3 regions of the Mycobacterium appelbergii genome follow, and region 1 is predicted to be linked to each of the others. Evidence: riboswitches for the same ligand, from Rfam matches in the RefSeq annotation. Region 1 holds a riboswitch; each other region holds the start of a gene.
The links. Region 1 has a riboswitch for cobalamin ahead of cobN (cobaltochelatase subunit CobN). Riboswitches for the same ligand answer to the same signal wherever they lie in the genome.
Positions count from the first base shown of each region.

Region 2: another riboswitch for cobalamin. It lies ahead of M1247_RS27285 (ABC transporter substrate-binding protein); the one in region 1 lies ahead of cobN (cobaltochelatase subunit CobN).
Region 3: another riboswitch for cobalamin. It lies ahead of metE (5-methyltetrahydropteroyltriglutamate--homocysteine S-methyltransferase); the one in region 1 lies ahead of cobN (cobaltochelatase subunit CobN).

Region 1 covers NZ_JAMQTH010000004.1:173,312-176,585, forward strand. The annotation lists gene cobN (cobaltochelatase subunit CobN) at 1-1,932, opposite strand, end outside; cobalamin riboswitch at 1,964-2,105, opposite strand; gene M1247_RS10880 (cutinase family protein) at 2,125-2,958, opposite strand; gene M1247_RS10885 (DUF7937 domain-containing protein) at 3,151-3,274, opposite strand, start outside.
Region 2 covers NZ_JAMQTH010000013.1:219,460-222,733, reverse strand. The annotation lists gene M1247_RS27290 (DUF3375 domain-containing protein) at 1-894, opposite strand, end outside; gene M1247_RS27285 (ABC transporter substrate-binding protein) at 1,061-2,074, opposite strand; cobalamin riboswitch at 2,144-2,330, opposite strand; gene M1247_RS27280 (methyltransferase) at 2,426-3,274, shown strand, end outside.
Region 3 covers NZ_JAMQTH010000010.1:48,206-51,479, forward strand. The annotation lists gene metE (5-methyltetrahydropteroyltriglutamate--homocysteine S-methyltransferase) at 1-1,834, opposite strand, end outside; cobalamin riboswitch at 1,970-2,192, opposite strand; gene M1247_RS22680 (enoyl-CoA hydratase) at 2,260-3,012, shown strand; gene M1247_RS22685 (dihydrolipoamide acetyltransferase family protein) at 3,013-3,274, opposite strand, start outside.

The DNA.
Region 1 (3,274 bases):
CTCCTCGTCGTCGGGCCGGTCTTCGAGACCGAGGTCGCGATGCATCTCCGCGGCACGCATCAGGCTCCAGATCTCGCCGCGGATGGCCGGCAGTTTCGCCGGGTCCATCGACGAGATATTGCCGTACTCGTCCAACAGTTGCTCAAGGCGGGCGATGTCGCCGTAGGTTTCGGCCCTGGCCATCGGCGGGATGAGGTGGTCGACGATGGTGGCGTGGGCACGTCGCTTGGCTTGCGCACCCTCCCCCGGATCGTTGACCAGGAACGGATAGATCAGCGGCAGGTTACCGATCGTCGCGTCCGTGGCGCACGCGGCCGACAGCGCGGCGTTCTTCCCCGGCAGCCATTCCATCGAGCCGTGCTTTCCCAGATGCACGACCGCATGCGCGCCGAAACCCTGCTCCAGCCACCGGTACGCCGCGAGGTAGTGGTGGCTGGGCGGCAGGTCCGGATCGTGGTAGATCGCGACCGGATTCTCGCCGAAGCCGCGAGGCGGCTGGATCATCAGCACGATGTTTCCGGATCGCAGTGCCGCAACCACGATCTCGCCTGCATCGTTGACGAACAGCCGGCCGGGCGCGGCCCCCCACGCTTCGGTCATCGAGTCACGAAGGCCCGCAGGCAGATCAGCTGTCCAGGTGGCGTACTGCTCGGTGGTGACCCGCACGTGGGCGTCGGTGAGCTGGGCCGTGGTCAGCCACTCCTCATCCTGTCCGCCTGCGGCGATGAGAGTGTGGATCAGCCGGTCGCCCGCTTCGGTCTCGTCGTCGATGCCGAGCACGCCGAATCCGTCGCCGACGTCGTACCCGTGGTCTGCGAGCCGCCGCAACAACCGCACCGCGGAGGCCGGCGTGTCCAGACCGACCGCGTTGCCGACCCGCGAGTGCTTGGTCGGGTACGCCGACAGCACCAGCGCCAACTTCTTCGTGCTGTTCGGGATGCCGCGCAGGCGTGCATGTTTCGCCGCGATGGTGGCGACACGGGCGCAGCGTTCGGGGTCGGCGACGTAGTGCGGTAGCCCGTCGGGATCGATTTCCTTGAACGAGAACGGCGCGGTGATGATCCGCCCGTCGAACTCCGGTATCGCGATCTGGGTGGCCGAGTCGAGCGGCGTCACGCCGTCGTCGCTGGCCTCCCAGTCCGCGCGTGACGACGTGAGGCACAAGCCCTGCAACACGGGAATGTCGAGGGCCGCGATGCGCTCGATGTCCCACGATCCGTCGTCCCCGCCTGCGCTGACTTCGGCCGGTTTGGAGCCACCCGCGGCGAGCACGGTGACCACGAGGGCGTCCAGGGCGCCCATCGCGTCGAACAACTCCTGCGGGGCGCTGCGCAGCGATGACGCGAAGATCGGTACGCCGGTCGCCTCGCCCGTCGCGTCGATCGCGTCGACGAGGGCATGCGCGAAATCGGCATTGCCGCTGATTTCGTGCGCGCGGTAATACAGCACGCCGACCTGCGCTTTATCCGGCGCCGAGACGGGACGGGCGTCCCGGCGGCCATAGCCCCACTCGGGGATGACCACGGGTTCATCGAACCCTTCACCGGCGAGAAGCACTGTGTCGCAGAGGAATGCGTGCAACTGGCCGAGGTTGGTCGGGCCGCCCTCGGCGAGATAGCGATGCGCTTGGGCGGCCAGGCCGATCGGAACGGTGGAACACTCCATCAGTTCCGCGCTCGGCTGACGCTCTCCGCCGAGCACGACCAGAGGCAGCCCACTGCCTCGCAGTTCGGCCAGCTCCGATTCGATCTCCGCGGAGGATCCGAGCACCCGCAGCACCACGACATCGGCACCGCGAATGACCGGCCCGAGGTCTTGGCGAGACGGATTGCCGAGCTGATAGGCCGCACCACTGGCGCGCGCGGACAGCAGGTCGGTGTCGGACGTGGACAGCAGCGCGATGCGGCGGGCTTCGGACGAAGCATGCGACATGGTCGGCTCCTACTCGGGGTTCTCGCCCCTTATCGTGGGATGTCTCGTGGCCAGTATCTGGCTCGAGGCCGTTGCCCATCCAGCGACCCTCACAGTGGCGGAACCGCCCCGGGATTGCACCGGGTTCCTACGCCACGAGACGTGATCCGGCCATCCTAATGCACCTCAGGTTCCGGCCTGCGGCCTGCTGCGTCAGGCCAGCGGAGCGACGGGTGCCGCTGACGGCGGGGCGGCAGGCCCGGGAAGCGGCGTCGGGCCCGGCGCGGTATCCGGCGTGGCGCCGATGTGCTGTACCGGCGGCGTGGCCGCGGGCCCGGACACCGGCGAGAATGTCGGCGGCGGCTGCGTCGGCTGTGGCTGCGTCGGCGGAGCGGGTCGATCGGGGTCCCGCTCCTCCGCCGCCCACCCGGCCTGCAGTTTCTGGGCCACGAACCCGGCGCCCTTGTCGACCATTCCGGCCTGTTCGTACTGATTGTGTACCGCGAAGCTTCTGCCCGTGGGGTCACAGACCAGGTCGTTGTCCACACACAGATCGATCGCTTTGGCCACGTAGTTCGGCCCGACCGTGACCGGTGGGTCGTTCAGCACCTTCATGAACCGGGGCGACGGTGTGCCGAACAGCGCAACCGCGGCCACATGGTCGGCAACTTCGGCGGGCATCGGCGCGGGCACATCCAGCGGGGAGACGCCGTCGGGCACCACACTCGAGGTGAGGAACCCGATCACCGCGGCGCCCTGGGAGAACCCGCCGAGCACCATTTTGGTGTCGGGGCAATTCGCGGCGGTGGTGATCACGCGTTCCCTGGCGTCGGCAATGCCCTGGACGGCTGTCGGGAAATCCGTTGTGGCCGGGTAATCGACGCCGTACACCTCCACCGATTTCGGGGCGACGTGGGACCGCAGCGAATCGACGAACGCCTGCCCCGTGGGGCCGACGCCTGGAAGTTCGGTGGTGCCACGGGCGAAGATCACCTCGGCATCCGCACACGGTGCCGCCTCGGCAGAAGGTGCGGTCACAGCAGGCATCACAGAAGCCGACGCTGCCAGCACAGCAACCACCCCGGCGATTCTGAATCTCCCCACCGAATCATGCTGACACAGCTTGGCATTGGCCGCTCATCGTAAGGAAGAGACATAGAGTTTCCACAAGAACCAAATAGAATTCTCATTATTTGCAGTGCCATTGGCGGCCCAGGTGCGCCGTGCCGCGACGCCCGATCACCCGTCCTGGTTGCCCGGTGGTCGCTGCGGGCGTCGCTGGATTCGCAGCGTGGTGGTGGGTACCTCGATGCCGGCGGTGGGCGGTGCGGGCAGCGCTGTCGTCGAATCCTCTTTGAGACGA
Region 2 (3,274 bases), on a different contig from region 1:
CTGCGCGGACACCAGGTTGAAGAATCCGCTCATCACCTCGCGCAGGCCCGGATCGAGGGAGGGCAGCGCGCCTGTGACCATCTCGATGTCGGCCACCAGTCCGGCCCGCTGAGCAGGGTCCTGCACCATCCGGGTGAAGGCCGAATACGAGGCGCTTTCCCTTGAGGCGAACAATGACTCGTAATCGTCGAAGAGCTGCCGTTGCCGTTCCCGGTAGCCCAGATCGGTGTCCGCGGAGGCGTCGAGCAAGCGGGTGGTGATGCGGTTCAGCATGCTGCCGTACTGACCGATGTCGGAGATGATCTGTTCCATCTGCAACGCGATGGCCCTGGCATCGTCCTCGACGTCGACGAAGTCGGGTTCGGGCCTGCGGCCCTCCTCCAGTGCGTCCAGTTCGGCACGCAGCTTGTCGATCTCGTGTTCGAGGTCGGCACGGATCCGGTCGGGGTCGTTGCTCACCTGCCCGGCCACCCGCCGCAGCCCGGCGGCGATGCCGGTGATCGACCCACCGGTGGCGATGGTGTCCTCGCGACGCATCCGGCGGGCGAAATCCAGCACCGCGCGCGCCTCGTAGGTGAGGTAGCACACATTGCGTTCCCCGTCACCGACCGGCTCGGAGATTCGGTGCAGCCAGCCCTGGCTGGCCCAGTACTTGATCAGCTGCAGACCCGACTGCTCGCTTTCGGTGTCCATGGCTGCCAGATCACGCTCAAGCGCGACCACCAGCTCCGGTTCGGCCACCTTGACCCCCCGGTCCAGGTGGCGCTCCATCAGCGTCACGTAGGTGGCCAGGTTGTTCGTCACCAGCAACCGCAACGACCGCGAATCTGCCACCGCCTGGTTGAGCTCGTAGAGGTCTTCCAGCGACGGACGGCCTACCTCAGCGTGCTGCATGCGACCACAGCACCCGGCCGGCGCATACCGGCCGGCAGAGACACGTCTTCATCGGTCCTACTGTAGGCGGCGCCGGCGACAGGACATTTGCCAGGAGGCCTCCGCGGAAGTGGCATCCAACGACGGCGGAGACCCCGCCTGGATCAGGGCCTGCGGGGCGGGCCGCTCATTTGTCAGCCTCGTTCAGGGCACGCAGCCCGGCCGTGATTGTCTCGACGGCGTCGACATTGCGCAGCGAAGGGTCCATCGCGGTTCCCGGTAACACGATCCATCGGCGTTCCCGTACCGCGGTCAGTCTTCTGGCGACCGGATCGGTTTCGAGGAAGCGGATCTTGGCGGCGGCGCTGTCGCCGTCGTCGCCCCGGGTGAGGTCGGCCAGCACGAGCACATCGGGGTCGCGGTCCAGGATCGCCTCCCACGAGATCTCCGGCCACAGTTGGCGGTTGTCGGCAAAGGCGTTGTGTGCGCCGACCGCGGTGGTGATCATCCCGGGCGCACCGCAGCAGCCAGCGATGTAAGGCGCCTTGGTTCCGGCGTACCACCACATCAGCGAGACGCCGTCGGCATCGGCCCCCTCACCCGCGTCGACCATTCGCGCTTTCAGCGAGGAGGTCAGCTGGTCGCCACGGTCGGGCACACCGAACATCTTTGCCACATCGGCAATTTCGCCGTACATGTCGTCGAAGGTGAGCGCACGTTGCTGATCAGCATCCTGGCCGCCACATTCGCTGGACGACTGATAGGTGGGCACACCGAGACGCTCGAACCGCTCACGAGGGGCGACACCCTCGTTGGTGAAAGACCAGTCGAAGGTGGCGTAGACCAAGTCGGGATTTTCTTTCAACACCCGTTCGAGCGAAGGGAAATCACGGGTCAACACAGGCACTTTGGCGTTTTCGGCGGCGAGCTCGGGACGCACAGAATCGCTCCACGAGGCACTGCCTGCGATCCGGTCGCCCAACCCGAGCGTCAACAGCAGCTCGGTCGCGGGTTGGTTGATCGAGATCGCGCGTTGCGGTGGCGCTTTCACGGTCACCGTGCGTCCGCAATTCTCCAGCGTGACGGGGTATCCGGGCGGCCCGGCAGCGGGTTCCGGGGACTGCCCGGTGCCGGCACCGCAACCTGCGATGAGCAGGACTGCGAGCACAAGCGGGCCAATGAGGCGAAAACGTTCAGACACGACGGCGCCTTCCGATCCGGGACTCGATCGCGGAGTCCATCCGATGGTCGAGCCTCGCGCCGCCGGACGGCGTCAAGGCCCGAGCCAGCAGGTTTTCGGACTCGGGATCATCCGGGCGGAGCGCCTTCCCAGCCCCTCGACGGGGCCAGTGGCCGCTGCTCCGCCCGTCCTCCACACCGCTGCGCGTCAGTTCCGGTCTCCCACCGGATTCCCTGACCCAACCTGGTTGGGTTCGACTGGCTCGACCGGACCATACCAGCGCATCCGGCGACTCAATCATCGGATTAATGATAATCGTTTTCATTAATCGACAATCGGGTACCCCGGTCATGCCGGCTTTACAGTCATCCGGTGACTACCGCCAAGGTGCCGCCGGTCAGGTTGGTTCGCGCTGCCGAACGCGTCCGCCACCACCTACGCCGCCTCTACCAACGCTCGGTCCCGCCGCCCGTGGCGATGCTGGAGATGATCCTTGGCGGCTGGGTGGCACAGGGCATCACCGTGGCCGCCGAACTCGGGATCGCCGACGCGCTGGCGGACGGACCGCTACGGCCCGATGAGCTGGCCCGGCGCATCAACGCTGATACCGACGCGGTGGACCGACTGTTGCGCGCGCTGGTCGGCGACGGGGTGTTCCGTCGTACCCGCGACGGGCGCTATGCGCTGAACCCGCTCGCCGACACCCTGCGCACGGATGCACCCGTATCGATCGGGGCGATGGCGCGATTCGTCGGCTGCCCCCAGCACCGCGAGCACTGGAGCCATCTCGGCGATGCGGTGCGCACCGGGGAAGCCGTCGTCCCGAAGCTGCGCGGCATGGGCGCATTCGAGTACATCGCCTCCGAGCCCGGCCTCGGCGAGATCTTCAACGACGCGATGACCAGCGTGTCGGAGTTGGCGATCGCCCCGGTGGTGGCCGCCTATGACTTCACCCGGTTCACCACCATCGCCGACGTGGGCGGCGGACATGGCCGGCTGCTGTCGGCGGTCCTGCTCGCGGCTCCTTCGGCGCGCGGCGTGCTCTACGACCTGCCGCAGGTCGTCGAAGGCGCCCCGGAGTTGTTGGGCAGGTACGGAACAGCGGACCGCGTGCAGGTCGTGGAGGGGTCCTTCTTCGACAGCGTCCCCGAGGGCGCCGACGCCTACCTGCTCAAGAACATCATTCACGACTGGCCCGACGAGCAGGCGCTGACGATCCTG
Region 3 (3,274 bases), on a different contig from region 1:
GCAGCAACTCACGCAGCGCGGGCTCATCGACCTGGATGATTGCGATCCCCGCGGACTGCAGATCGATCGTCTCGTCGCGGATGGCCAGGGCCACCTGCGCGGCGGTGTCGGCCAGGGGCTGGTCATTGCGGACGAACGACCACGCCAGGATCGTCACCGGACCGGTGAGCATGCCCTTGACCGGCTTGTCGGTCAGTGATTGCGCGTAGGTGATCCAGTCGACGGTCATGGGGCGGGGCCGGTGGACATCGCCGTACAGGATCGGCGGGCGCACGCACCGGCTGCCGTAGGACTGCACCCAACCGTTCTGGGTGGCGAAGAACCCCTCGAGTTGCTCGGCGAAGTACTGCACCATGTCGTTGCGTTCCGGTTCCCCATGCACGAGCACATCCAGGCCGAGCTTTTCCTGCAGCGCAATGACATCGGCGATCTCGGACTTCATCCGCCGCTCGTACTCGGCAGCGTCGATCTCCCCGGATCGCAGGGCCGCGCGCGCCACCCGGATGGCAGACGTCTGCGGATACGAGCCGATGGTCGTGGTCGGCAGGTCAGGAAGGTGCAGGCGCTCGTTCTGTGCCTTGCGACGTCCGGCGGCCGGGCCGCGCTCGGTGCCCGACGCGATGATCGAGGCGATGCGGGAACGGACGCGGTTGTTGTTCAGCCGTGGATCGGACCGACGTGACGCGATCGCCGCATTGGAGGCGGCCACCTGTCCCGCAATCGCTTCACGACCCTCTTTGAGGCCCCGTGCCAACGCGACCACCTCGGTGACCTTCTCAAACCCGAACGCCAGCCAGCTGCGCAGCGCCGCGTCCAGATCCGGCTCGGCTTCCAGCGTGTACGGAACATGCAGCGTCGAGCAGGATGTCGACACCGCCACGGCCCCCGCCGATCCCGACAGGGTGGCCAGTGTTCCCAACGCGGCTTCCAGGTCGGTCCGCCAGATGTTGCGGCCGTCGACGATGCCCGCGACGACGGTCTTGTCCTGCAGCTCCGGTACTGCTGCAACGGTTGAGATGCCGCCCGCGGCCAGGTCCACGCCGATGGCCTCGACGGGCGTGCGAGCCAGTGCAGGGAGCGCATCGGTCAATTCGCCGAAGTAGGTCGCGACGAAGATAGGGGGCCGCTTGGCCAGACCACCGAGCCGGGCATAGGTTCGCTCGGCCAGTTCCGCGGTGGTGTCGAGCATGTCGGTGACCAGTACCGGTTCGTCGAGTTGCACCCACTGCACGCCGCGTTCGGCGAGCAGATCGAGCAGCGCGGCATACGAGTCGAGAAGTTCGTCGAGGCGCTCGATCGGAGCCGGACCACCGTCGACCGCCTTGGACAGCGTAAGGAACGTGATCGGGCCGATGATCACCGGGCGCGACGTGATGTCTTGTGCGCGAGTCTCCTCCAGCTCGGCGAGGACCTTGGCCGGATTGAGCGAGAATCGAGTCTCGGTGCCGATCTCGGGCACCAGGTAGTGGTAGTTGGTGTCGAACCACTTCGTCATTTCCAACGGCGCGATCTCGTCGTTGCCGCGCGCCGCCACGAAGTAGCGCTCCAACTCATCGCCGATACCGGTCACCCGGGGTGGTAGCGCGCCGACCAGGACAGCCGTGTCGAGCATCTGGTCGTAGTAGGAGAAGGTGTTGACCGGTACGGAATCCAACCCGGCCGCGGACAGCGACTTCCAGGTGTCGCTTCGCAATGCCGCCGCAACAGATTCGAGTTCGGCGCGGTCGATGCGGCCGGCCCAGTACTTTTCGACGGCCCACTTGAGCTCGCGGTTGGGGCCGATCCGCGGAGAGCCGGTGATCGTGGCGGTGAACGGTGTGGCGGTTGTCCTCATATGACGTCCTTCAACTGCGACGGGGATGGTCACCGCCACCAGGGACCTGACCGATCGCTGACGCGGCGCGCCATTGCGTGCAGCGACGACGTCGGTCACGCGCCCATTCCGCGAGGCGATGAACCACCGGGCGCGGCGCGCCCGGTACAGCCGGCAGGTCTTCGGACTCGCAGGCACGCACGTTGTCGTACACCTAATGGCCGTCGCTTCCCAGCTGCAGAGATCTGCGCGCCAGTGCTGATGACGGCGGTCGTTCCTGCACACCGCTGCGGGACAGTCCCGGATTCCCACCGGGTTCCCTCTCACGCCACACCGCAATCGGCATGCGGCGTTCGACGCCGACACGAACCGAAATCCGCGCCGACGAACCAGCTGCGATGCCCAGACTACCCGTGACGAAACACCGGCACGGCTAGTCTCGACCCGTGGCCGAATCTGTTCTCAGCGACGTCGCAGACCACGTCGCCCTCATCACCATCAACGATCCCGACCACCGCAATGCGGTGACGCTGGAGATATCGACCGCGCTGCGCGCCGCGGTCGACGAGGCCGAGGCCAACGCCGACGTGCACGCCGTGATCGTCACCGGTGCAGGCAAAGCCTTCTGTGCGGGAGCGAATCTCACCGCGCTCGGCGAAGCCACCGAAGACGGCCTGCGCGCGATCTACGACGGATTCCTGGCCATCGCGAACTGCGCGCTGCCCACGATCGCCGCCGTCAACGGTGCCGCAGTGGGTGCGGGCCTGAATCTGGCGCTGGCCGCCGATGTCCGCGTCGCCGGCCCCGCTGCCTTGTTCGATCCGCGGTTCCAGAAGCTCGGCATCCATCCCGGTGGCGGTGCCACCTGGATGATGCAGCGTGCCGTGGGGCCACAGGTGGCCCGCGCCTCGTTGCTGTTCGGCATGCGGTTCGACGCCGAGGCGGCGGTGCGACACGGATTGGCATTGAGTGTGGCCGAGGATCCGGTGGCGGCGGCGCGTGACCTGGCCGCCGGTCCCGCGGCCGCGCCACGCGAGGTGGTCATCGCCACCAAGGCGTCGATGCGGGCCACCGCCAATCCCGGGACCGTCGACGCGGACCAACACCGGATCGCTGTCGACATCGAATTGGGCCCGCAGGCCGCGTCGATCGAATCTCCTGAGTTCGCGCGCCGGCTGGCTGCCGCCAAACGCAGCTAGTTACAGCTCGAGCAGGGCCGATTCCGGCGCCTCGATCAGGTCCCGCAGCTCCACGAGGAATGCGGCGGCCTGCGCACCATCCGCGATGCGGTGATCGAAAGCGCATGTCAGCGACATGGTCGGGCGGGCCGCAACCGCGCCGTCGACCACCACCGGACGAGGTTTGACCGACCCCATGCCGAGGATCGCCGCCTCCGGATAGTTGATCACCGGCACCCCGTCGTCGAGGCCGAGCGCACCGAAGTTCGACACCGTGAACGTC